DNA from 3 places in the Erysipelothrix larvae genome. Region 3 is predicted to be linked to each of the others. Evidence: predicted binding sites of a transcription regulator. Region 3 holds the regulator's gene; each other region holds the start of a gene.
The links. The regulator Rex, encoded in region 3, represses fermentation and respiration genes when NADH is low (regulators of the CRP and FNR family bind a similar motif). The targets are predictions, from matches to a motif close to GTGAANNNNTTCAC.
Positions count from the first base shown of each region.

Region 1 (8,518 bases), 970 kb from region 3:
CACAGTAATGTTGCGAAAATACCAAGTACAATGACACCAAATTTCTTGGAAAGTGTAACACTTGTAAAACAACCTACAGGAACTGCTAACTACCAAATCAATGTATCAATGGATGCAGTATCTCAAGATGACTTGAAACTATGGATAGATGGAAATCCTGATATCATTGATATGCTTGGGGGAGACCAAACACCAGGGTTTAGTATTGATGATAAGGGTGTAGGTGATAAAATAATCTTTGCGGATCATGAATACACAATTGAATATATAGACGAAAAAAACAGAACGGCCTTAATCTTAGGAGATTTTATCCCTGGGAATATTCTTAATGAGATGAATATTATCAATTATGGTGGAGAAATCCGTTACATTCTAACGAATGATGAATATGATGGGTACGAAGAATCTTATTTGAAACAAGTTATCGACAAATTTTATGAGGTGAAGGTTTCTACACACGAAGACAATGTATTCGTTCTTCCAGCTATATTTCAAGTAGAAGGATTCGACCCAAGTAATTGGAATGTGAAGAACGATAAGTTTTCTTACATTCACGAAAATGGTCTAAAAACTGCATTTGCATTAGCAGTTTCGGACATAAATTATTATAAAATGACTGATGTATATCTCGCAGATGGTACTGGTTCGTGGCTTCGCAGTCCGGGTGGCGATGTTGATCAAGCTGGAACTATATACACGGATGGTAAGCTATATGCAGGACAAGTGTTTAATCACATAAACCTGGTTCGTCCCGCACTTTGGATTTCAATTGACAGATAATTACGGATTAACTATTTCTTAATAAATATGAGGTTGTAGCGAATGGGATAATGATTCTCTTCTCGCTAGAACCTTTTTTATTATTTTGAATGGGGGAAAATAGCTACAGTTATAACAAGCCAGTTGAATAATATAAAAGAGATGCAACAAATTTATAAATAGGATAGTATTCTGATTATGATGTGATGCCAAACGCTAGTTTACAATGATTTGTACCAGTAAACTGTTGCGTAGAAGTTATATATTGATTGAAATTAATCAATTGAAATAAGAAAAACAAACGTAATTTACTGTATATAGATAACATCGACTTCTGAATAATTAACTCTGTATAACTCTATTTATTTAGTTTGAGTTAAGAATGATAACGTAAGTTTCATAGTGAATCAATAAAATATATAAATTTCCCAAATTTAGAAATAATATTAGAAAATAGCGTTCATGATTGTACTCAAACGAAATCCAACGCATATTTTCCTCTGGAATAATTTTTATTATTTTTTCAAATCATGCACTTGGTAAGATGGTTTTACTTGCAGGACACGTCCAGCAGTACCAGTGTTAAGGAGGAGAAAGATGAAACTAACACGTAAAAAGAAAGCGACCTTTACGACAGGCGCTATCGCTATCGCGTTGTTGTTGTCAGGGTCACTTGCATGGCAAAACCTTGATCAGCATAAAAATAACAGCTTTAGTACCGCTGATTTTGAACATCATATTGTTCTTGTAGAGAACTTTAAAGAGGTTACAAATTGGAAGAAAGGTGAAGCAGTTACAAAGAGTGTTGCTGTTCGAAACGGTGAAGACAATAACGACACCAACGCAATTTATCAAGATGGATTTATTCGTCTTCAATTCAAAGAGTACATGGAAATTGGAAGCCGTGAGTATGTCTATACAAGACATCGTTATATGATTGATACTCAAGGGAACTTCTATCGTTTTGATACAAAGGAAGCTGCAGAAGCATTCCTTGCGACCTTGAATCTAACCGATCATGATTATGATCTTGAAGATGATCAACGCATTGAGAAACTAAAAGGTTACTTTGACAAGCAAGAATACTACTATATTAGAACACAAGCTCATGATCCTAATGGACAATATGGTAACTATATTGTAACTGGAATAACTGGTGATGATATGACATCAATTGTAGACGGTGTTGAAAATCATGCAGATTCTTCACGCACTGATAAACAACATGATGTTAAACCAGCGCAAAATGATCAAAGCACATATACAATTAAGAAGTGGGATGGCGTTGAATCACCATTTGATGAGTATGTTAAGTGGCAATTGGGTAGCGAAGTAATCACACTTCAAGAATGGGTTGCTGGTGGAAAACAACCTGTTGCGAAATGGATTATCGACACAACTAGTGATCAAGGATATGTTTATTGGGGACAAGCACTTGAACACAGTAATGTTGCGAAAATACCAAGTACAATGACACCAAATTTCTTGGAAAGTGTAACTCTTGTAAAACAACCTACAGGAACTGCTAACTACCAAATCAATGTATCAATGGATGCAGTATCTCAAGACGACTTGAAACTATGGACCGATGGAAACTCTGATATCATCGATATGCTTGAAGACATCAAAACACCAGGATCTTCTAACAACAAAACCTTAGAAGACTTACTTCAAGAACTTCAAGACCTTCTTGATGAAGCAAAACTAATTGATCAAGATACATTAACGGATGAGTCTGGTGATAAACTTCAAAATGCTATCGAAAATGGCGAAAACACATATGATAATCCAAATACAACAATCGAAGATGTTATCAAAGCGATTGAAGACCTTGAAGATGCAATTAAAAATGTCGAACCAAAAGCTGAAGCACCTGGTTTTGATCTTGGAAACAAGAAAGTCGGAGATTCAATTAACTTCGCTGGACATATATATACAATAGTGTATGTTGATGCCCAAAATAAGACTGCGCTTTTACTCGGTGATATTCTCTCAGCAAGTGTTATCCAATCCATGGGATTTGAGCACTCTAGTGGAAAAGTTCGATTCAACAAAACAGGCGCTAATTATCAAGGTTATGAGGGTTCATATCTTGAAGAAGTAAATGAAAAGTATTACAACAATTACATCAAGAGTCATACAGACAATGCTTATGTTCTTCCAGCAAATTATGAAGTAGAAGAAGATGAGGGTATATACACCGATTGGAAAACTAAGGATTACGCATACTCTTATGTTAGCCAAACAGGTACTAAGACTGCATTTGCTCTGAGTGTTTCAGATATAAATTATTATGAAATAGCTCCTGCGACTATCGTTGATGGATTGTCTTCATGGTTGCGAAGCCCAGCTAATAGCTCGTTCGTTGCCGCAAATATCTATAGTGATGGTAAACCAGGAAGTAGTAAACCGTATGATCAGCCTTGCTATGTTCGTCCAGGACTTTGGATCTCAATTGGCGATTAATACAACAATCATCAAAAAGCATTAATCAATAAAGGAGCATACTAGATTTCTACTATGCTCCTTTATTGTTTTATCCCAAATAGGTCTATAGTGTCTTTATAAGAATTGCCTTGTTTATCTGTTGTTTAGTGTATTCATTTTTATTTGAATAAGGCAATTCCTGTAAGGATATTATGAAGAACTCATCATTTATGAAATTATCTCGATATAAACAAAAGTGTGAATATTTTTTTTCTGTATCATAAAATTACTTGAAATGTATACGAAATCTTTGTGAATCATCGTGAAGAGTTTATGAAAACCATAGTGTTACCTAGGTAATTCCTATATAATTATAATTGTGAATATATAAGGAGGAACCAATGATTAAAATTAGAAATAATGAAGTAATCGCAGAAATTACTGTTAAAGGTGCAAGTTTGGAATCCATTACAGTGGATGGGAAATCGATTTTATGGAATAAAGATGCAACATGGTGGAATCGTGTGGCACCATTTTTATTTCCGATTGTAGGACGTCTTCTAGATAATGAATACAGTGTTGACGGGAAAACCTACCCATTATCTCAACACGGGTTCCTACGAGACAGTGATTTTAGCGTAGAGGATCAAACTGAAACAGCATGTACACTAAAATTCATGAGTAATGATAAGACCCGTGAAGTATATCCTTTTGATTTTGAGGTGATTATAGCCTATACATTATTGGGAAGAAATTTATTAATCGATGCGACCATTGTTAACGCAGGGGAAACAGATATGTATTACAGCTTTGGATATCATCCGGCATTTATCGTCGAATCAAAAGACGCATATATTGAATTACAAGGACCTAAGCCATTTAAACAATATACCTTTGATGGACCGTATTGTAATGGTGAAACTGAATTCGATGGGTATCGTGTTGATTTTGATATGATGACGTATGAAAACATGACCTTGGTATTTGAAGAAGTACACCGTGTAATCCTTCATGATGGAAAACGTAAGCTTGCGATGGATGTACGCTCATATCCACATCTTGGAATTTGGACACCAACCCTTGAAGATGGAACCCAAGCACCGTTTGTTTGCTTGGAACCATGGGCAGGATTTGGGGATCGGATCGATCATGATAAAATCCTAAATCATAAATTTGGTATTGAAAAGATTGAGCCACAATCACAAAAAAATTGGAGTACTACCATTGAGGTATAAATGATTTCTGTGATGAAAACATAAAGAATAACAAAACAAGTGATATTTTTCACAAGCAAAGCGGTTACAATTCTTACATGGAAAAAATTGTAAAAAATATGCGAATTAATTTGCATATATTATTTGTGAAAAAAATAATAACTGATATGATACTAGTGAATTGATTAACAAGGAGACAAAGTATGACGAAAAAAGTAGATAAAGTACAAGAAGTAAAAATTGATAACGAAGTCGATGTACTCGTTGAGAAGGGTCAAAAAGCCCTCCAAGAGTTCATGGAGCTCGATCAAGAGAAAATAGATTACATTGTAGCTAAGGCATGTATCGCTGCGATTGATGCCCACGGAACACTTGCTAAGTTAGCAGTTGAAGAAACAAAACGTGGTGTATTCGAAGATAAAGCGACAAAAAACATGTTTGCTACTGAATACGTAACAAATAATATGCGTAACTTAAAAACTGTTGGAATCATTCATGAAGATGAAGTAACAGGAATTACTCAAATCGCTGAACCAGTTGGTGTTGTATGTGGTATTACTCCAGTAACAAACCCAACATCAACAGCAATCTTTAAATCTCTAATTTGTTTAAAGACACGTAACCCAATTATCTTCTCATTCCACCCATCTGCACAACAATGTTCAGTTGCTGCTGCAAAAGTAGTATTAGATGCTGCGGTTAAAGCAGGTGCTCCTGAAAACTGTGTGCAATGGATTGAACGTGGATCAAAAGAAAAAACAGACCAATTAATGAAACATGAAGGCGTTGCGACAATTCTTGCAACAGGTGGTAACGCAATGGTACACGCTGCTTACTCATGTGGTAAACCTGCACTTGGAGTTGGAGCTGGTAACGTACCTGCATACATCGAAAAATCTGCAGACATCGCCCAAGCAGTGAACGATATCGCATTATCAAAAGCATTTGATAACGGGATGATCTGTGCTTCTGAACAAGCTGTAATCGCTGATAAAGAAGTGTACAAACAAGTATGCGATGGTCTTAAGAAGTATGGCGTATACTTTGTAAATAAAGAAGAAAAAGCGAAACTCGAACGCTTCCTATTCGGAGTTGCTTCAGTTGACGAAAACTTTAAAGATGCTGTATTGAATCCTGCAATCGTAGGACGCGATGCAACATGGCTTGCTGAACAAGCTGGAATCACAGTTCCTGCAAATACATCAATTCTTGCTGCAGAATGTAAGTCTGTTGGACCTCAAGAAGTACTCACTCGTGAAAAACTTTCTCCAGTATTAGCAGTAATCCAAGCGAAGGATACCGACGATGGAATTCGCCTTTCAAAAGAAATGGTTGAATTTAATGGACTAGGACACTCTGCAGCAGTTCATACAAAATCAAAAGAAATCTCAGAGCGTTTTGGTAAAGCAGTACCTGCAATTCGTATTATCTGGAACTCACCATCAACATTTGGTGGAATCGGAAACGTATACAACGAATTCATCCCTTCATTAACACTTGGTTGTGGATCATATGGTCATAACTCAGTTGGCGATAATGTTAGTGCAGTTCACTTATTAAACATTAAGAAGATAGGGAGACGTAACAACAATATGCAATGGTTCAAAGTTCCACAAAAGATTTACTTCGAAAGAAACTCAATTCGTTACCTAACAGAAATGGTTGATGTTGAACGTGTATTCATCGTAGCAGACCAATCAATGGTTAACTTAGGATTCACAAACGTGATCATTGATCAACTCAACAAACGTAGAGACGCTGTATCCATCCAATTGTTTACAGATGTTGAACCAGATCCATCAATCGAAACAGTACGTAAAGGATTCGAAATGATGCAATCATTTAAACCAGATACAATCATCGCACTTGGTGGTGGATCACCAATGGATGCTGCGAAGGGTATGTGGATCTTCTATGAACAACCAGATATCGACTTCAATGATCTAAAACAAAAATTCATCGATATCCGTAAACGTGCATTCAAATATCCTGAACTTGGGCGTAAAGCGAAAATGGTATGTATCCCAACAACATCTGGTACAGGTAGTGAAGTAACACCATTTGCTGTTATCACAGACAAGAAAGAAAACAAGAAGTATCCATTGGCTGACTACGCTATGGTACCTCAAATCGCAATCGTAGACCCAATCTTTACCACAAACCTACCAGCATCTGTAACTGCAGATACAGGGTTAGACGTATTAACACATGCTACTGAAGCATTTGTTTCAAACTTCGCAAGCGACTTTACAGATGGACTCTGCGTTCAAGCTGTTAAGATGGTATTTGAATACTTAGAGCGCGCAGTTAAAGATGGTAAAAACGATCTTGAAGCACGTGAAAAAATGCATAATGCATCAACACTTGCAGGGATGGCGTTTGGGAACGCATTCTTAGGAATCAACCACTCACTTGCACATAAGATCGGTGGACGTTGGCATGTACCTCACGGACGTATCAATGCAATCTTGATGCCTCATGTAATTCGTTACAACGGAACACAACCAGAAAAACCATCACTATGGCCTAAGTACAATGTATACCGTGCAAATGAGCGCTATGCTGAGTTAGCACGTATCTTAGGACTCAAAGCAGACACTGTTGAAGAAGGTGTTGAAAGCTATGCAAAAGCATGTCATGACCTTGCAGAGCGTTGTGGAATTGTGATGAACCTTCAAGAACAAGGAATTGCTGTTGAAGACTTCGAAGCACACAAGGAAGAAGTTGCATACCTTGCATACGAGGATCAATGTTCACCATGTAACCCACGCTTGCCAATTGTTACAGATATGATTGAAATTTTAAACAAATCATATTATGCAAAACCAAAAGCAAAATAAATAGCTTTAACAAAAACTGAGCCTAATAAACTCAGTTTTTTTATATGCCTCATTTACAAATCCCACCACGAAGAAATCCATCGTATTTTCATCATTCATAAACAAACGATGTCATTTTTCAACTTGATAAAAATATACAAAAAAGACACCCGCTATAAATTGGTACAATGTTAGTAGAAAAAAGGGTAACCGATTAAGGAGAATATACGATGAAAAAAATGTTTAAGAAAAAATCATTCACACCGATTCTATTAGCAATATCACTCTTGTTAACAGGTTCCTACGCTTGGCGCGATATCAACCAACATAAGACCAATCAATTCAGTACTGAAGTAGCACACCATAATGTCACACTTGTTGAGAATTTCTCAGAAGTCACACAATGGGGCATAGATCAACAGATTACGAAAAGTGTCGCAGTGCGTAATGGTGATAAAGCAGATGATAATGCCCTAATCTATGATGATGCCTACGTACGCATCCAATTCAGAGAATTTATGGAAATCAGTGAGCAGAAATACATATACAGTGACCATCGCTATATGGTGGATGAAAAAGGCGATATTATGAAATTTACTTCATCATCTCAAGCTGTAGGATACTTACAATCAATCAAACATTCATGCACCTCTAGTGGATCATCGTGTATGAATATCTTGGAAACAATTAAAACTGCCTTTGATGCCCAAGAGTATGTTTACATACGAACCGACGCACATGATCCTAACGGTCAATACGGCAAATTTCTTGTAATGGATGTTGAGTATCTCAATCCAGTTTCTTTAGTGGAAGGTCAAACGAATCAATCCAATTCAGCACAGAGTGATTCACAACATGACGCGCTGCCAGAAAACAACAATGAACACAACTATACCATCAAAACATGGACAGACACTGATCGGGTCTTTGATGAGTACGTAGCATGGCAACTTGGCTCCCAGGTAATCACCGTAGATGAATGGATACAAGATGGTCTACAACCTGTTTCCAAGTGGATTATTGATACACACAGCGAAGAGGGCTGGGTGTATTGGGGACAACCACTTGAGCATAGTACAACCGCTACGGTTCCAACAACCATGACATCTAACTTCTTAGAATCCGTAAGTCTTGTAAAACAACCTAACGGTAAAGCAAACTATGATATTAACGTTTACTTGGATGCAGTGTCCTATGAAGATTTAGACCTTTGGACCGATGCCAATCAAGACATTCTCGGAATGTTGAAAGGATCCAATGATGACACTGAAACAATAGAGTTTGACCTTCAAGGCAAAA
Region 1 covers NZ_CP013213.1:1,717,122-1,725,639, reverse strand. The annotation lists gene AOC36_RS08015 (hypothetical protein) at 1-780, shown strand, start outside; gene AOC36_RS08010 (hypothetical protein) at 1,357-3,225, shown strand; gene AOC36_RS08005 (aldose epimerase family protein) at 3,588-4,421, shown strand; gene adhE (bifunctional acetaldehyde-CoA/alcohol dehydrogenase) at 4,604-7,240, shown strand; gene AOC36_RS07995 (hypothetical protein) at 7,450-8,518, shown strand, end outside.
Region 1: adhE (bifunctional acetaldehyde-CoA/alcohol dehydrogenase) is a predicted target of Rex. The motif match lies at 4,461-4,474, and genes of this name have one in related genera.

Region 2 (8,518 bases), 1.2 Mb from region 3:
CTCCTTCACCACTGATTGTTGAAAGAGTATCTTGGTTGACGGTTTTTTTAACCCCATATCGAACGCCACCGGGTGTTTGTAATGCTTGTGTATCGTTTTCGTTAAACCCAATCAATGCATGCGTTCCTGTGTTTGATCGGATATCACCATCATCAGTTGTTGAAGGATATAAAAGCACAATATCTTTTTCATTGGTTTCGTTTTCAAAAGCGAGCTCGATACTTGATTCAATGTCAACACTAAGATCAGATTTGTTTTTAACGACAAATTCGACCAACAAAATATCATCCTGCACGATTTTTGTGCCAAATCCACTTGCATCATTTGCATACCAGGTTACTGTACCATCTTGGTTAATGACACCCACTCTAAATTCTGTGATGTCAATGTTTAGTTTTGATGCACTAACTTGGTATGAACTACGCACGTTGTCACTGAACATGCTTTGTATTGGAGAGAACACAGATAAAAGAAACAGGAAAAATGACCCCATCAAAAGCGCACTTATGAGACGTCGTTTCATGATACTTTTTCCTTGTTATGCTTACGGTATTGTTTAAACAGATATAAACCAAGCATTATGGACGCAATGGGCAGCAATCCAAAAAGTACAAAGTTTACTGGTGTTTTAACGATTTCAATTAAGAATACTGCAAGTGTTGTATGAAAAACTGCGCGTCCTAAAACATCGTGAGACGCGATGATTTCTGGATCAATGTCGTTATTGTTATCGCCTTTAGTAATGAACCCCTCTTCGGTTATATCCACAACACGGTGGAATACCGTCGCATTCACAACGTTACTATGAAATGCAATTGGATCCCCAACATTGAGGCTCGAAGCATCCGTTTTCTTAATGATTACTAAGGTATTAATGGGGTAATCTGGAGCCATAGACCCCGTAGTGATGATAAATGGTTTATATCCAAATATAAACACTTCATCTCTATCTTTTCGTGTTAAAGAAAAGTGGAGTGCAAGCAATAACAAAACAATCGATAATCCAATAAGCAGATTATTGAATAGATTTTTCTTCATCGTCTTCACTTCTTTCTTTAATTAAATATCCACAAAGTATCAAAGAAGCCCCTATGATTATGAGATATTCCCAGTGTTTGGATTGATGTCCCGTATTGGCGAGTTTTTCGCCTTTTCGAACAATACCAAAGGTAAAGCGATACGTCTCAGATAAGGTCTGAATGACATTTCCTGTGCCTGGATAGATACTAAAATCCACATTAAAATCATAGGTTTCATTGATGTTCAATCGTGTTATTAATTGATTTACCTCAAGTCCTGAGACATCAAGGGCTTCAGAGCTTTGAGGTAACTTTAGTGTCATACTTTGTGTTAATGCATTATCATTCATCGATTTCACACTTATGAGATAAATATCCACTACTTCATGTGTTGTATTGTTAAATGAATAAGTAAATGTTGATGACATTCCTGGATGAACATCATCAACACTTATCTCTATGACAGTATTTTTTTGATTGATTAATGCATCATTGATATCAATCACTGAAACAGGTGTTGACAAACATATTAATGTTGCCAAGAGCCATTTCATAATTACGGAGTTTTAATACTGGTTGTTTCGATATTTTGCCATCCTGCATTTGTTGGAAGTCTTCCCTCGTTATTATTACGAAGTTGTAGCGCTTCTGTAATGAATGTAAAATCAATCGCCTTATCTTGTGCATCATTCTTAGCTTCTGGTGCAAATAAAATGGTATATACAACAGAATATTCATCTGAAGGACCATCTATTTCAACTGAACCACTTATTTTATCGATTTTCGATGTATATGCACCATTAGGATCGAAGGTTAAAAGTGTAAGTCCAGATTGGGTAAAATCTTTGACTTCCCCTTCATACACTTTAACTACTGGTGTCGCAGGTGAACCATATGTAATTTTTGTCAGTTCACCACTAATGGTAAGTCCATTGCGAATCCATGCACTTTTTGTCCCGTAATTTTTCATCGTTGCTTTTACGTAAATGACATCCCCTGGGTTAAAGTTTGTAAGTGTGTTTGATGGCAATAGATTACCATCTTTATCATATAGCTGATACTTACCATCTATATCAAGTGTACCAGCAGTGATTTTCGCATCTCCCTTAACTTGGTCACTAAAGTAAGCTAATAGTGAGCCTGCAAAAACAAAGAGTGCTACAATGCTAATTAGAAGCGCTAGGCTTCTTTTTCCGTTATTCTTTTTATTCTCTTTCATAAGTCCCCTCCCTTTGGATCTCTCCTATTATAGGGGAGTGCATCTGAGCCAAACAAGGTAAATTACTTCATGAAATTGAAAAATTATCATGATAACCATAAAAGATTTCAATACTTTAATCATAAAGGTACTGTTTAGTAGGGTTATTCGTTATTTTTATCGTAATTTGATATAGATTCTTCCAATATATTTTATTTAAATCATAATTGATATGATACGATTCACTGGATTTTCTTTGTAATAATTCACTATTTATTTATGATCGAACTATAATTAAATCATAAATATTGTTGCTACACCTTTTAATAAAAAGGGGTACCGCTATGGTTACCCCTTTGACCTTAAATCATTTATTCTTGATATATTCCGCAGCTTTAACACCTGATTGTCTTCCAAATATAATGATATCTGCTACAGCATTACCACCAATACGATTATTTCCATGGATACCGCCTACGAGCTCACCGGCTGCATACAATCCAGGGATTGGTGTGTTCGATTGATCCAATACTTCAGTATTTGCATTCATTTTTACACCACCCATTGTATGGTGAACACCCGGTGCAATTTTTATTGCGAAATATGGTCCAGTACCTAAATCATGATCCATTCCAGTTTTTCGTCCAAAGTCCGTATCGTTTTGAGAAGCAACTGATTGATTCCACGATTCCAGTGTGGTTGTAAAGCTTTCTTTATCTACATTCATTTTCTCAGCGAGGCCTTCAAGTGTGTCGGACTCGAGTACAAATCCTGCTTCAACATAGGTATTGATTGCTTTAACGCGGTCTTTAACACCTTGATCAAATACAAGGTACGCAGCGTGATCATCCAATCCTATAATGGCTTGAGACACAGTATCTCGTGTCTCTAATTCGTTAATAAAACGTTTGCCATCTTGAGCCACTAAGATTGCACCTTCACCTCTCACAGCTTCTGTAACCAGATACGATGTTTTTTGTTCAACTGTAGGATGGATTTGGATTTGTTCCATATCTATTGCATAACCACCTACTTTTTCAATCATGACAATGCCATCACCCGTTGATCCTTTTTGATTGGTTGTAACAAATCCTTTAAGTGATGGATTGTATTGTGTAACCATATCTGCATTAGCACCAAAACCACCTGTTGCCACGATTACTGCTTTTGCTTTGATGGTCTTTGTTTCTGTGCCATTGAAGGTTACTTTGACGCCAACAATCTCATTCCCTTCCTTTACAAGTTCTGTTACTTCAGCTTGTAAGAAGATAGGTACTTGTCTGCTTTCAACATTCTCTAAAAGTCCTTTGACTAAATATTGTCCCACTGCTGATCCATCTGCGGGGCGGTGAGTACGTTTCACACTCATTCCCCCAGTCACTGTTAAGTTAGACAATGTGATTCCCATTGAATCCAACCAATCAATAGCACTTGATGAATTATCCACAAAGAACCGAAGCAATTCAGGATCGTTTGTGTTTTTCCCACCTTTGAGCGTTTCCTCATAAAACAAATCGTTTGAATCTTCGATTCCCTCATTCTTTTGGAACTTGGTTTCAGATGCATTCATCCCCGCCGATGACTTAGAAGTATTTCCACCAACAACTGGCATCTTTTCGAAGATGACAGTATCAGCACCTGCTTCTTTTGCAGCGATTGCAGCGGACATTCCTCCACCACCTGCACCGATTACAATTACATCATATGCGTCTTTTAACGTATCAAGTTTAGCACCTTGAAATGAAGTAGCACTCGATTTCTCGTCACTGTCTTTATCCGTGGTATTTGACTTACCACATCCTGTGATAACGAATAGAATCACAGCCAAAATACACATTAATTTTTTCATTAGTAAAATTCCCCCCTTTTATAAAATCATACATCAAATACATATCAATACACCTTTTTTCTGGCACTCATTTAATATTTTATTCACAAAATCAACATATAATCCAAGAATGCGCTGAATTTTGTTAGGAACAGCAAACATTTCACGATATTTAAACAGAATCCTTTTGAAACACCCATCTTACTTCTAGCATTTTTCAAAACCGTATCGTATCGTTTAATCTGATGTTTAGAAGAGGACACCTGAAAGTATCCACCAAACTTCATTGGAATCATTATTACCCATTACTTCGTGAACTACTCGCCACTTAGCATACGCTCGAAGTGAGGGCTTCTTGAGAACAAAGCAAACTTAATCGACATTCCTGTCGACCAGCGGTCACTTTTATTTATCAAGCTATCCCCGATGTCCCATCGGTTTATTGTTTTTCATTCTTAGGATTGATGCGAAAGTCTTAATCCTTCATTCAGGATATTGATGCTTGCATTCAAATCACGATCGTGTGTGATGTTGCAGTTGGAACATTCCCATTGACGTATCTCCAGTGGTTTCTTTCCATCATTATGTCCACAGTGACAACACAGCTGACTGGACGGATACCAGGAATCAATCTTGATTACTTTTTTCCCATACCAACCGGGTTTGTATTTTTAGCTTTGCCACAAATTGTGACCACGACACATCTGCAATACTCTTTGAAACCCGCTTCGTCTTCATCATTTCTTTAACTTTTAAGGTTTCTATAAAAGAGCACATCATGGTTCTCGATTAGCTCCTTACTCACCTTGTTTAAGAAATCATTGCGTCGATTTGCGATCTTCTCATGGATTCGTGCGACTTTTAACTTTTGCTTTTGGTAATTCTTAGCTTCACTCAGCGGGACACCCCGTTTCTTTGCCTCCCTTTTACGTTTTGATAACTTACGTTGTTCTCGTTTCAGTGTTTGTGCTTCTTGGTTCGTGAACCGTGGGTTTAAAAATCCGTGTTCCATCAAAAGAGTACCGCAAAAGCAATCAATCCAAGATCAATCCCAACCTCAGACCCCGTCTTAGGTAGGTGCTCGATTGTTTCTTCGACTAAGAGTGAGACGTGATAGATTCCTGTTGTACTCCTTGATATCGTCGCGGATTTAATAACACCTTTTGTGTGGCGATGCATCTCTATGGGGTTCACTGTCACAGTCTTCTTCTGAATATAATTGGACAAATGTTTTTGGAGTTTGATGTCCCTAATTTTACATTAATGATGTTTTTAGATGGCACAACGATTCTTAATTTATTCAGTGATAAAACTATCCTTGAACAAACTATGGCAGAACCTTTCCCAAATTCAGACTATGAACGCGGAACATATATTTTTCCTGATAACAGTTCTCTCATTATTGGTGAACATAGTTTGATATTTGATACACCATTCTCTGCAAACATCGTTTCAATACTTAAGCAAAATTATACTGGTATTTACCATTTTAAATGCCAAAAAGAAAAATCATAATCACCAGAATAATATAACCAATATAGCATTCCCTCATTATTTGATTTCATTGCCTCAAAACCCTTTGATTAAGCATTTAAACATTCATTTAAAGTCTAATTGCTACAGTTTATTCACCGATTCTTATAATAGATATAAAGTGAATAGTTGCTTATTAAGGCTATGAAACCATAGACAATTAGTGATGTTAAGAAGGTCCCATTAAATATCGAACCATTCCCCATTAGTAGACTATGCAATGATAGTGCTTCAAAAGATTGTATCCCAATAAGTATCATAAGTAATGGAAGGAGTAACACAACCCCTGTCATAATAAATACAATAACTATAGACGTAAATTTAGAGGATATCCATAGAATAATGCTGGTTGAAAATATTGCTCCAGAGAGTCTTAAAACCCAAACTAGAAGCAGGTATTGCCACAGTTTTAGATCCAGTACCCAAGCTGGTATGTTACTTATTTTGAAATCACTTGGTAAGATACTTTGGAACGTACTTTGCCATGCATCCATGGTATATATCGAAGAGAATGTAAAAAGGTCAACAAGTGATACTATGATAACTGCTCCGAATGCAATGAGATAAGCAAGCTTAATCTTACTTTTGAAAAGGGGTAAATTACCCTTTTTCGTGATGGTAGCAATCCCATCTGGGTCTTGTTCATAATCAAATGCAATAATGGGTGATAACACGAGTACTAGTAAGACAATGAGTAGTAATGCATTTCTAAATTCTCGTGTTTCTGTATTAATAGAAAACAATGCTTGGTATCCATTTGGATAGACGAGTTCTTCTGAATTATTCGTTATGTAATGGTCATAGAATTGATTGAAAACCGCCTTATCAACTGAATGTGATAGGTATTCATTTATAAAGTCGTAATATGCTTCTTCTGTAATCGTGTGATCTTTGTATGCTTTTGCGTTTAGACTCAATTGTTTATTTAAGTTATCATAAAAATCATATTGCGTATCAATCCACAATATCTTCTCTTCATTGAGTTCTCCACCATGTTCACGATAAACCTCAACAAGTTTTTCATCAAGTGTCTTGATATTGAGTCCTTGATATATTCCGATATAGATATTTCCCAAATACAGACCGATTACGAGTACCACAAGCCATCCCTTTTGCATAATGAAACCTTTGTAAGACTCAAATCCAAACCGTTTCAATCTTGGTACAATAGTCGCATGAAGTTTATCAAATCTTAAATTGATCGAAAGTTGTGGTTTTAATTGCGCATTGCGCAAAACGATAATGCAGATTGTTCCAATAATGCATATAATAATTCCCACTCCATATATAAAATTAATTTTTGATAAGGAAAAACCCAATGTCTCAATTATTGAATATGATTGGAATAGGTCTCTTGCTTGAATAAGCGCATAAACATTTAGATACTTGAAAGGAACAAGCATCATGGTATCTTGAATGGTGAAGTATAACCCTGCACTGAATGAAAAAATCAAGAGGAAAGAGAATACCGCTTGTATACGATTTGGAATAACTTGATAGAGTAATCCAAACAAAAATGACAACGCCAGCATGCCTACAAATTGCCCAGACACCATCCACATAAACCATCGACCCAAAGACATATTAAAAGAACTATAAGCCAAAGATGGAAAAGATTGGATTGGTGCAAGCCAGTTGATAGAACTAAAAATGAGTTGATTTGTTAGGATAAGCAAGGCATAGATGGATATAAAGACCCCCAACAAACTCATTGTCCCTGCAATAAGTTTTGCGATGGTTGTTCTTGTTCTTCCTTTGTTGGTAATCAATAATAGATCATTCATCTGTGTTGTATGGTCTATTTCAAAAACAGATAAAAAGATAAATATTCCCACAATTATCAGGATTGGCTCAAGATTTGTACCTAAAAGCACATCAACACCCTTATGATTCTCAGATGACAAACTCACTCCCCTTAGGTTCTCAAAATATGCACTTTGTTTACTATAGTAGTCCTTTCTTTGTTCAGAGTAGTTTTTCCAAAAAGGTTGGTTTTCCATGGCTTCAATGACATTGATCGAATCCTCAACAAACCTTGGAAAGTCTTGAATCATTGTATAATAATCAAAGAGTGCTTGATAGAGCATTAAAGTCTCATTGATATCAAAATCCCTTACAAATGTTTGATAGTCTTGGATAAAACTTTCTGTCATAAATGCATCATTATAGTATTCTTGACGCATACTCTCAGCAATATCAGGAAGTGCTATATAAGTTTCATAATCAATATATAGATTAAGCGTCTCTATTTCATGCGCTATTTCCTGTGTAGCGACATCTATTTCCAAAGAATCATAGTTGTCCTTTAATTCCGAATATGCCGAAATATTTACCGAGTCTTTCTCTAAACTTGTCTTTGATATATACATCATTCCTACTGAAAGAAAGAGCGAAATCAATAAGACTCCCCTAATGAAACGCTGTGACCACAGCTTTTTTAGCTCCTCATATATTAGCATCATAATCCACCATATAGTATAGATATGCGTCTTCAAAAGTAGGTGTTTTATCCCCTTGTGCTGTTTCATCAATATAGCGAATCAAATACTTGGATTCGTATTTGTATACTCTTGAAACGCGGTATTGACTTTGATAATTTGGTAACTCATGGACTTCAATAAACTTTTCTACAACCTTGCCTTTCAATGTCTCTAAAAGTTCAAAGCCTGTACCTTCAAACACAATATTCCCTTTATTAAGTAAAATAACTTTGTCTGCAATGGACTCAATATCTTGCATGACATGGGTTGCGATTAATACAATACGATTTTCTGCAATTTCACTGATATAATTTCTTAACCGAATCCGTTCAAATGGGTCAAGTCCTGCGGTTGGCTCATCAAGAATGATGATCTTCGGATCACCCAATAAGGATTGCGCAAACATCAAGCGCTGTCTCATGCCACCTGAATAGGTCTTAATCTTCCGGTTAATACTTTC
Region 2 covers NZ_CP013213.1:2,040,942-2,049,459, forward strand. The annotation lists gene AOC36_RS09240 (immunoglobulin-like domain-containing protein) at 1-523, opposite strand, end outside; gene AOC36_RS09245 (signal peptidase I) at 520-1,038, opposite strand; gene AOC36_RS09250 (hypothetical protein) at 1,016-1,573, opposite strand; gene AOC36_RS09255 (TasA family protein) at 1,576-2,238, opposite strand; gene AOC36_RS09260 (flavocytochrome c) at 2,585-4,066, opposite strand; gene AOC36_RS12680 (zinc ribbon domain-containing protein) at 4,501-4,683, opposite strand; gene AOC36_RS12240 (transposase) at 4,791-5,057, opposite strand; gene AOC36_RS09270 (hypothetical protein) at 5,057-5,239, opposite strand; gene AOC36_RS09275 (hypothetical protein) at 5,279-5,560, shown strand; gene AOC36_RS09280 (hypothetical protein) at 5,674-8,037, opposite strand; gene AOC36_RS09285 (ABC transporter ATP-binding protein) at 8,024-8,518, opposite strand, start outside.
Region 2: AOC36_RS09260 (flavocytochrome c) is a predicted target of Rex. The motif match lies at 4,309-4,322, and genes of this name have one in related genera.

Region 3 (8,518 bases):
TTAATGAAGACAACGTTAATTCGCAATCAAAGACAGAAACCTTTGTCGCTTTTAAAGGATATGTTGAAACACCGCGCCTTCACAATGTACCGATTTTTGTTAGAACGGGTAAACGGATGCACCGGCGTTCAACGGAAGTGGTTGTGGAATTGAAGTCACAAGAACACGCACCACGCAATCTGATTGTAATAAAGATTCAACCAGATGAAGGGGTCTATGTTCGCTTCAACATGAATAAACCGGGTACCGATGGTGAGAAACAAACTGTGTATCTTGATTTTTGTAAGTCATGTAACTATGTTTTCAGACAAGAAACACCTGAAGCTTATGAGCGCTTATTGAATGCGGCACTCAACAATGACCACACACTGTTTGCTTCATTCAAACAAGTCGTTCAATGTTGGACCCTTGTGGAATCCTGGATTGAAGCATCACAAAACAACCCAATCCATGATTATAAGGCTTATACGGATGGTCCACAAGCCTCACACGACTTACTAAAACAACACCATACAACGTGGTTTAGTGAACAAGTCTTAGGGGATGTATATGAAATTGAACATAACGAATGAACCTTATATGATTAAATTAAACGTGAATGCAATGGTTTGAAATTAAAGAAAAGAGAGATGGTTATCAGAAGATCTAAAGATAGATGCTCAACTGAAACCATCTCATTTTTTATGCAATCGTTTAATATATCGTGCTCCATCATTGAATCACGCTTGCTTACTTTTTGCTTTATTCTGTCACATTTTAGATTATAGAGATATTATTGTGATGATAAAAAGCCTCTTTGAAAAAAACGGTGCTTTGAAACCATAAAAAATAGGACTGCTTCAAGCAATCCTATTTTTGCGTTTCTTCCATTGTTTCCACCAGTTCAGTCCACTCATGCTCTCTTTGTTTAATATCATTATGGATCTCATCAATGGTCGCATCGAGTTCTTGCATTTTATTATGATCATGATAATAATCTGGATCAAATCGCAATTCACGGTGGAGTTCTAAAGACTCTGAAAGTTCCAATAACTCCTCTTCAAGTTTCTTAATACGCCTTTGAAGTTGTTTGAAATCGATGTATTGTTGTTTCTTTTCTTCCTTTTTCTCAGGGTATTCATTGGGTGTAGAGACCTCAAAGGTCTTGTCACTTTTTTGTGTATGCTCTATTTTGTGATCACTAATACGTAAAATGTCGGTCGCGATTGTTTCGATAAAGTAACGATCATGAGATACAAAGAGGATCGTTCCCGCATAATTCTTCAGTGATTTTTCTAAAGCTTCTTTTCCAGGTATGTCCAAGTGGTTGGTTGGCTCATCAAGAATCAACAGGTTATCATGGGCTAACATGAGTTTAACCAAACTGAGACGAACTCTTTCACCCCCCGATAAAACCGCGACACTTTTGAACACATCTTCCCCTTTGAATAAGAAGCGTCCCAAACTTTGACGCACTTCTGTTTGCGTGAGTTGTGGGTATGTGTCCCAAACTTCTTCAAGTACGGTATTTGTCATTGAGAAATCAAGGAGTTGTTGGTCAAAGTATCCAATGGATATTTGATGTCCCAATAGGAGCTCTCCACCTAAAGGTTCTAATTTGCCAGAAATTGATTTTAGAAGTGTTGATTTTCCTGTTCCATTATCCCCGACAATTGCATACCGTTTACCACGCTTGAATTCAAAGGATAAGGTCACCAGTGGTTTATCATACCCCACTGAGAAGTTATCAACGGTCATGACATCATTCCCACCGCGTACATTGGGTGAAAACTCTGCTTTGAATTCCTTATTTTTAACTTCTTTTTTCTCCATCACATCCATGCGATCAAGGTATTTCATTTTTGATTGCGCAAATGCTGCCTTATTCTTTTTATAGCGAAATTTCTCAATAAGGGCTTCTAAGCGTTGTATTTCTTTTTGTTGTTGTTGGAACTTAACATTATGTGTTGCGATGGCTTTTTCTTTTAATTCAATGTAATTTGAATAATTGCTTTCATAGCGTGTCGCAACCATGTCTTCAATCTCAATAACTACTTTACACACGCGATCTAAGAATAAACGGTCGTGTGATATTAATACAACAGCCCCTTCATAATTTGAAAGGTAGCCTTCAAGCCATTGGATTGTTGAAATATCAAGATGGTTTGTAGGTTCATCCAAAAACAGAATATCAGGCTTGCTTAATAAGAGTCGAATGAATGCAAGGCGTGTAATTTGTCCACCACTAAAGGTATGAATATCGCGCTTTAAGTCTTCATCATCAAAGCCAAACTTTGTGAAAAATGAGCGAATTTCATAGTGATAGGTATAACCCCCTCGCATTGAAAACTCGGTTTGGAGTTTTGAGTAGGTTTCCATCATGGATTCATCCGAATCTTGGGTCATATTTTGTTCGAGTGTTTGAAGTCGTGCTTCCATTTCAATTAAATCTTTGAACACTTCAAGGATATAGTCTTCAACAGTTAATGGATCTGGATCAAGGTGAATTTGGTCTAAAAAGCCCACCTTTGATTTTGAATTCCAGTAAACATTTCCTTTGTCAAGTGTTTCTTGACCATTTAAGACTTTAAAAAGTGTAGTTTTACCTACACCGTTTGCACCAATGATTGCGACTTTTTCCCGCTCATTGATGCTTAGATTTAAATTCTTAAAGACGTCCTGACCTCCAAAAGCTTTGTCAGCGTCTTTGACTTGTACAATCATTAATTTTCTCCACCAATATTCAACTGATCAAGGATTCCTTGTGCAGTTGCTTCTATTATTTTATCTTTTTCAGTTGACCACACATGATAATCATCACCATCGGTGAGATACCCATATAAAAGTGTGATGCCATACATTCCATTACGAAAATCTTTCGCAAACCCCTGTAGTTCACTAAAGTCTTCATCCAATAAACCAGATCCTGTAAACTTACCGCCAGTTTCTCTCACTACATCGTTGTAATCAAACCCAGACAAGCTGCTCGTACGGAAAACACCATTGATATTGTCTCCATCATCGTAAGGTGTTGTTTGAAGGCTTGTTGAGCGTAGTAAGCTGTTTACAATAGAGGTTGATAAGCGATTGGATGCATGATTTGAGAATAGACTCATCATTCCCCGATCCATCGAAGAACCACTGGTTCCCAGTTGAAGTTGAATGTAGTATTTTGCCTTGAAATTATAGGCATCGTAAATCCGCCCACCTGCACCAAAAACATTGACCGGTGTGATATTATCCCGTGCAATTAATACACGCAATCCATGGGATTCTAAGATACTTTTGATTTCAACTGCTGCTGTATACATTTCATCACGTTCAATAAACTCGCCATAGGTATTTCCAGGGTCAGATGTCCCGTTGTATTGAATTGAACCGCCTGCAGGATCCAGAACGATATCGTATTCTTCTTCAGCAGGTTGTGCTGATTTTACTTCCAAAAACACATAGTTTTTATTCAGAACTTTTTCTTCACCAATATCAAAGAGATCTTGGGTAGCGTGAATTGTCGCATTATTAACAAGACCATCACGAACAACGGTTGAAAATGTATCAGTCAGTGTTGCATCCGACACTAAAGCATAGTGTTTTAAATCCGCTAAAACATCGACATCATAGAATCCTTCTGGCAATGTATCCAGTGGAATACGCATATCAAGATTGCTACCAAATAAGAACGTAAATTGCTCTTGTGGCTTACAGAGATTTGTTAAGGTTACAGTTCTTCCAATCATTGGGTCTGCAGTATTAAATGAGAACGCGTTTTGATAGAGAGTTAACGACTCTCCGTAGACACCATAATCATTCATTGGAAGGGTCTCCATATTTTTTAAGACTTCTTCTTGACGTTTTTCAAGGAGTTTTCTAGAATCATAGTCATTGAGTCCACAAATTGCATACCCCGTTTCTTGGGGTGTTTCATTTTTGATTAAAGTCGCAACAATGATATACATGCCTAAAGCAAAAAGAACTACAAGTGGTACAACCACTTTGTAGTTTAACTTTTTCTTTTGCTTTGGTACATAGTTGGGGCGATACATCATTCCTCAACTCCTTATGTTAATAGTCTAAGTTTTTAGGTGTACGTGCAAATGGCACAACATCACGAATATTTGCCATTGCAGTAATGTACATTAAGAAACGCTCAAACCCAATCCCGAATCCTGCATGCTTTACACCGCCGTAGCGACGTAAATCTAAATACCATTCAAGAGATTCCTTGTGTACGCCCATCGACTCCATACGAGCCTCTAAAACGTCCAAGCGTTCTTCACGTTGTGACCCACCAACAAGTTCGCCAACTTCTGGGACTAAAAGGTCACATGCAGCAACTGTTTTGCCGCCTTCATTTACTCGCATATAAAATGCTTTGATATTTTCTGGATAATCTGTTAAGAATACTGGACCCTTAACAACGGTTTCACATAAATAACGTTCATGTTCAGTTTGTAAATCAGAACCCCATGAAACTTGAGTTTCAAAGCGATCATTGACTGCTTCAAGAATTTCAATGGCTTCTGTATACGTCATCCGTTTGAAGTCTGACACTAAAAGTGATTGAAGCCGTTCCATGAGTGATGTATCAATACGCTCATTGAAGAATTTCATTTCTTCTGGTGCGTTTTCTAATACATATTCAATGCAATATTTAACCATGTCTTCAATTAAGACCATCGTATCTTCAAGATCTGCAAACGCGATTTCTGGTTCAATCATCCAGAATTCACTGGCATGTGTCCGAGTATTTGAGTTTTCAGCTCTGAAGGTTGGTCCAAATGTATATATATCTCTAAATGCAAGTGCAAACGCCTCACCATGAAGTTGTCCTGATACGGTTAAATTCGCATGTTTTCCAAAGAAGTCTTTGTCATACTTATCATCGCTACGCGTTGTAACTGTAAATGATTCCCCAGCACCTTCTGCATCATTACCTGTAATGATTGGTGTGTGTACATAGACAAATCCTTGGTTTTGGAAGAACTCGTGGATTGCCATAGACAATACTGAACGAACTCTAAACACCGCTAAAAATGAGTTAGTACGTGGACGCAAATGTGCAATCTCGCGTAAATACTCATATGAGTGACGTTTCTTCTGAAGTGGGTATTCAGGACTGCATGATCCTTCCAATACGACTTCAGTCAGTACAACCTCAAAAGGTTGTTTTCCTTCTGGTGTCAATACGAACTTCCCAGTAATGGTCACAGCTGTTCCTGTGTTATACTTCGCTATTGTATCAGCATCTTCAAGTGATGATTCATATACGCACTGAGCATTTCTGAAGTATGTTCCATCATTCAACTCGATGAACCCAACATTCTTACCTTTACGATTGGTACGGATCCATCCTTGTAATTGAACATATTCTATTGAATCTATTTCAACGTCTGTGCCATATGAAATTAAGTCATAGCACTCACGTACAGTCATATACGAAATCATAGCTCTCTCCTTTTTTACGATTACCTAAAACTATTGGTTTGGAAAATTAATTCCTGAATAGTAGACACCACATCTACTGTTTTTACGATTACATGTTTTGGTACTTGAATGTGTTCACTTGAAAAGTCAACAATCCCCACAACACCATGTTCAACCAGTTTATCAACGGTTTCTTGAACATTTTTTGAAACAGTAAGAATGGCAATACGACAGCCCTCTGGCATGCGTAATGCTAACTCACTCATGTGATAAATTGGAATGTCTGATACTTCCCCAAGCTTATTTGGATCAACATCAAATGCACACACTATTTCTCCCACAACATGATTCCAACGGTTATAATTCAAAATTGCACGGCCAAGGTTACCGGCTCCTACTAGGACAATTTTTTCATCAAAACTGACACCCAGTAACTCATCGAATGTATTAATAAGGGTTTCTACATCGTACCCATATCCTTGTTTTCCAAGTGATCCAATAAATGAAAAATCACGTCGGATTGTTGTAGATTCGATGTCCACAAATAAAGATAGTTCTCTTGAAAGAATTCTTTCAACGCCCATACTTTGTAATTTTCGTAATGCTTTGAGATATACTGGATATCGTTGCATTGTTGCTTTTGGAACATCATATCTATTATTACTATTCATTGTCATCACCACCATATGGTAATCATATCACAAACTTATAGTGGTTTAAATGTGATAAATAGAAAAAAATCACAAAGTCATGTTAGAAAATGACGAAATATCACAACTTCCTGCGGGTCTTAATCGCGCTGCATCAAAGGCTGCAATGCCAATCATAGCCGCTTGATCCATGCACGCCCAAAGAGGGGGAACTAAGATATTAATATCCCCAACCTGTTGTTTAAGTGCTTCTACATTCTCACGAAGATGGGCATTGGCTGCAACACCCCCAGCCAAGACAAACGTCTTCACATCATAAGTGCTCAGTGCATGCTTAACTCGTTTCATGAGTGTTTCTACAGCCTTGTGTTGAAAAGCATAGGCAACATCATTTACGTTAAGCTCACGTCCTTCACGGGCTTCTCTTAACATAAGCTGACGAACCGCAGACTTTAATCCTGAAAATGAGAAATCTATAGGATTCTCTGTCTTTACATTGGGTAACGTATAGTGTGGTTGGCCTTGTTTTGCAAGCTTATCAATAATTGGGCCCCCTGGATAACCCAGTCCTAATTGACGCGCAACTTTATCATATGCCTCACCCACTGCATCATCTTGAGTTTTACCAATCACTTCAAACTCATAATCATTATACATCATGACAAGTTCAGTATGGCCTCCCGATACAACCAGCGCCATCAAAGGGTACTCAAAAGAACCCACTAATTTGTTGGCATAGATATGCCCTGCGATATGATGCACAGGAATCAGTGGTAAATCAAGGGACCACGCAAGTGTTTTTGCTGCCATCATCCCCACATGAAGAGACCCAATTAATCCAGGGCCTTGAGTGACAGCAATTGCATCTAAATCAGCAAAGGTCTTCTCTGATTTAACAAGTGCTTCCTTAATGACAAAATTAATGTTTTCGATGTGTAAGCGTGATGCGACTTCTGGAAATACACCACCAAACTCTTTGTGAACATCGATTTGCGTTGCGACAATATTGCTGAGTACATTTTCATCTTCAACAATCGCAACGGATGTCTCATCACAACTTGATTCTATAGCTAAAATTAACATACGTCACCTTCTTTTTTCATAATGATTGCATCCCTATTACGCCCGTAATAGTGTCTACGAATATAGAGTTGTTTAAACCCAAACTTCGTATAAAATGCGATTACTTCTTTGTGCTTTGAATTGACTTCAAGAATTGATGCATTCCCACCACGCTTGATAACCTCATCCCAATAGGCTTGTAAAAGCAGAGTACCTAATCCTTTTCCTTGAGCATTTTTAGATATCACAATTTGATAAAGATCAGAACTGTCTACAAGCATCTTTCCTAAAACAAAACCGACAAGTTGATCATCAAGAATTAACACAAATGCGATGGTATTAAAATCCAACAATTCTTGTTTGTAAAGTGTCTCACTCCAATTTGATTTAAGTTCTTCATCCTGAAGGATTTGAATCCCTTCCAAATCAGAAATAGTCATTTCTCGAATCATGATAAATACCGTGGGACTAATACATCGGGATTGGATATCAACGCCCAAGTATCCCTTAACTCAAGCATATTCTCACAAATATTGAGATACTGTGTTTCTTGTTCAAGTAAATGTGTGTCGCCATAAAATGGACCTGCAATGGTTTGAAGCTCATCCACCATATAGATTCGTTCTTGATCAACAACACCCGCATGAATATACGCACCAAATACGCGTTTAGATCGTGCATCAATAAAAGCAAAGCCATCCTTTTTTCCTACCAGTGATGCCAATGTATCGACTGTATACAGATTAACATTGAGTGTTAATGCAAGAACCTTCGCAAATGTTAACCCAATACGCATCCCGGTATAACTACCCGGTCCATCCGTGACACACACTTCAGAAATTGATGCTTTATCAACATTATTACGCTTCAACAGCTCATCAATTGCACACACAAGACGCTCAGAATGTTTCTTTTTAAGTACCTCTTGAATTGAATCAATCAACACACCCTCTTTTGCAATACCAACCGCACAGATAGAATGTGATGTATCAATCATTAATGTAATCATAATTTCCGCCCTTCTAATGTAATCTTTCGCGTTATTTCATCGACTTCTTCAATCGATACGAAAAAATCATAGTCAATATCATCCGATATAAAATTGCTCCATTCAATCACAACAACAGCATTGTCATCCATGAGATCATAAAGGGCTAAACTGTCTGCATTAACATTCTCAAGTCGATAAGCATCGATATGCTTGAGGTCTAATCGTCCTTCATATTCTTTTAAAAGTGTAAATGTCGGACTTGAAATTGTATCTTCAATATCCAATCCTAAAGCAATACCTTTGGTAAAGGCCGTTTTCCCAACACCCAACTCACCCGTTAAGGCTATGACACATCCTGTATGTAATCTTGAAGAAAATGCCTTTCCTAATTCAATTGTCTCTTGTAAATTAT
Region 3 covers NZ_CP013213.1:746,780-755,297, reverse strand. The annotation lists gene zwf (glucose-6-phosphate dehydrogenase) at 1-572, shown strand, start outside; gene AOC36_RS03435 (ABC-F family ATP-binding cassette domain-containing protein) at 850-2,703, opposite strand; gene AOC36_RS03430 (N-acetylmuramoyl-L-alanine amidase CwlD) at 2,703-4,025, opposite strand; gene asnS (asparagine--tRNA ligase) at 4,042-5,424, opposite strand; gene AOC36_RS03420 (redox-sensing transcriptional repressor Rex) at 5,445-6,074, opposite strand; gene tsaD (tRNA (adenosine(37)-N6)-threonylcarbamoyltransferase complex transferase subunit TsaD) at 6,144-7,136, opposite strand; gene AOC36_RS03410 (GNAT family N-acetyltransferase) at 7,130-7,555, opposite strand; gene tsaB (tRNA (adenosine(37)-N6)-threonylcarbamoyltransferase complex dimerization subunit type 1 TsaB) at 7,564-8,124, opposite strand; gene tsaE (tRNA (adenosine(37)-N6)-threonylcarbamoyltransferase complex ATPase subunit type 1 TsaE) at 8,121-8,518, opposite strand, start outside.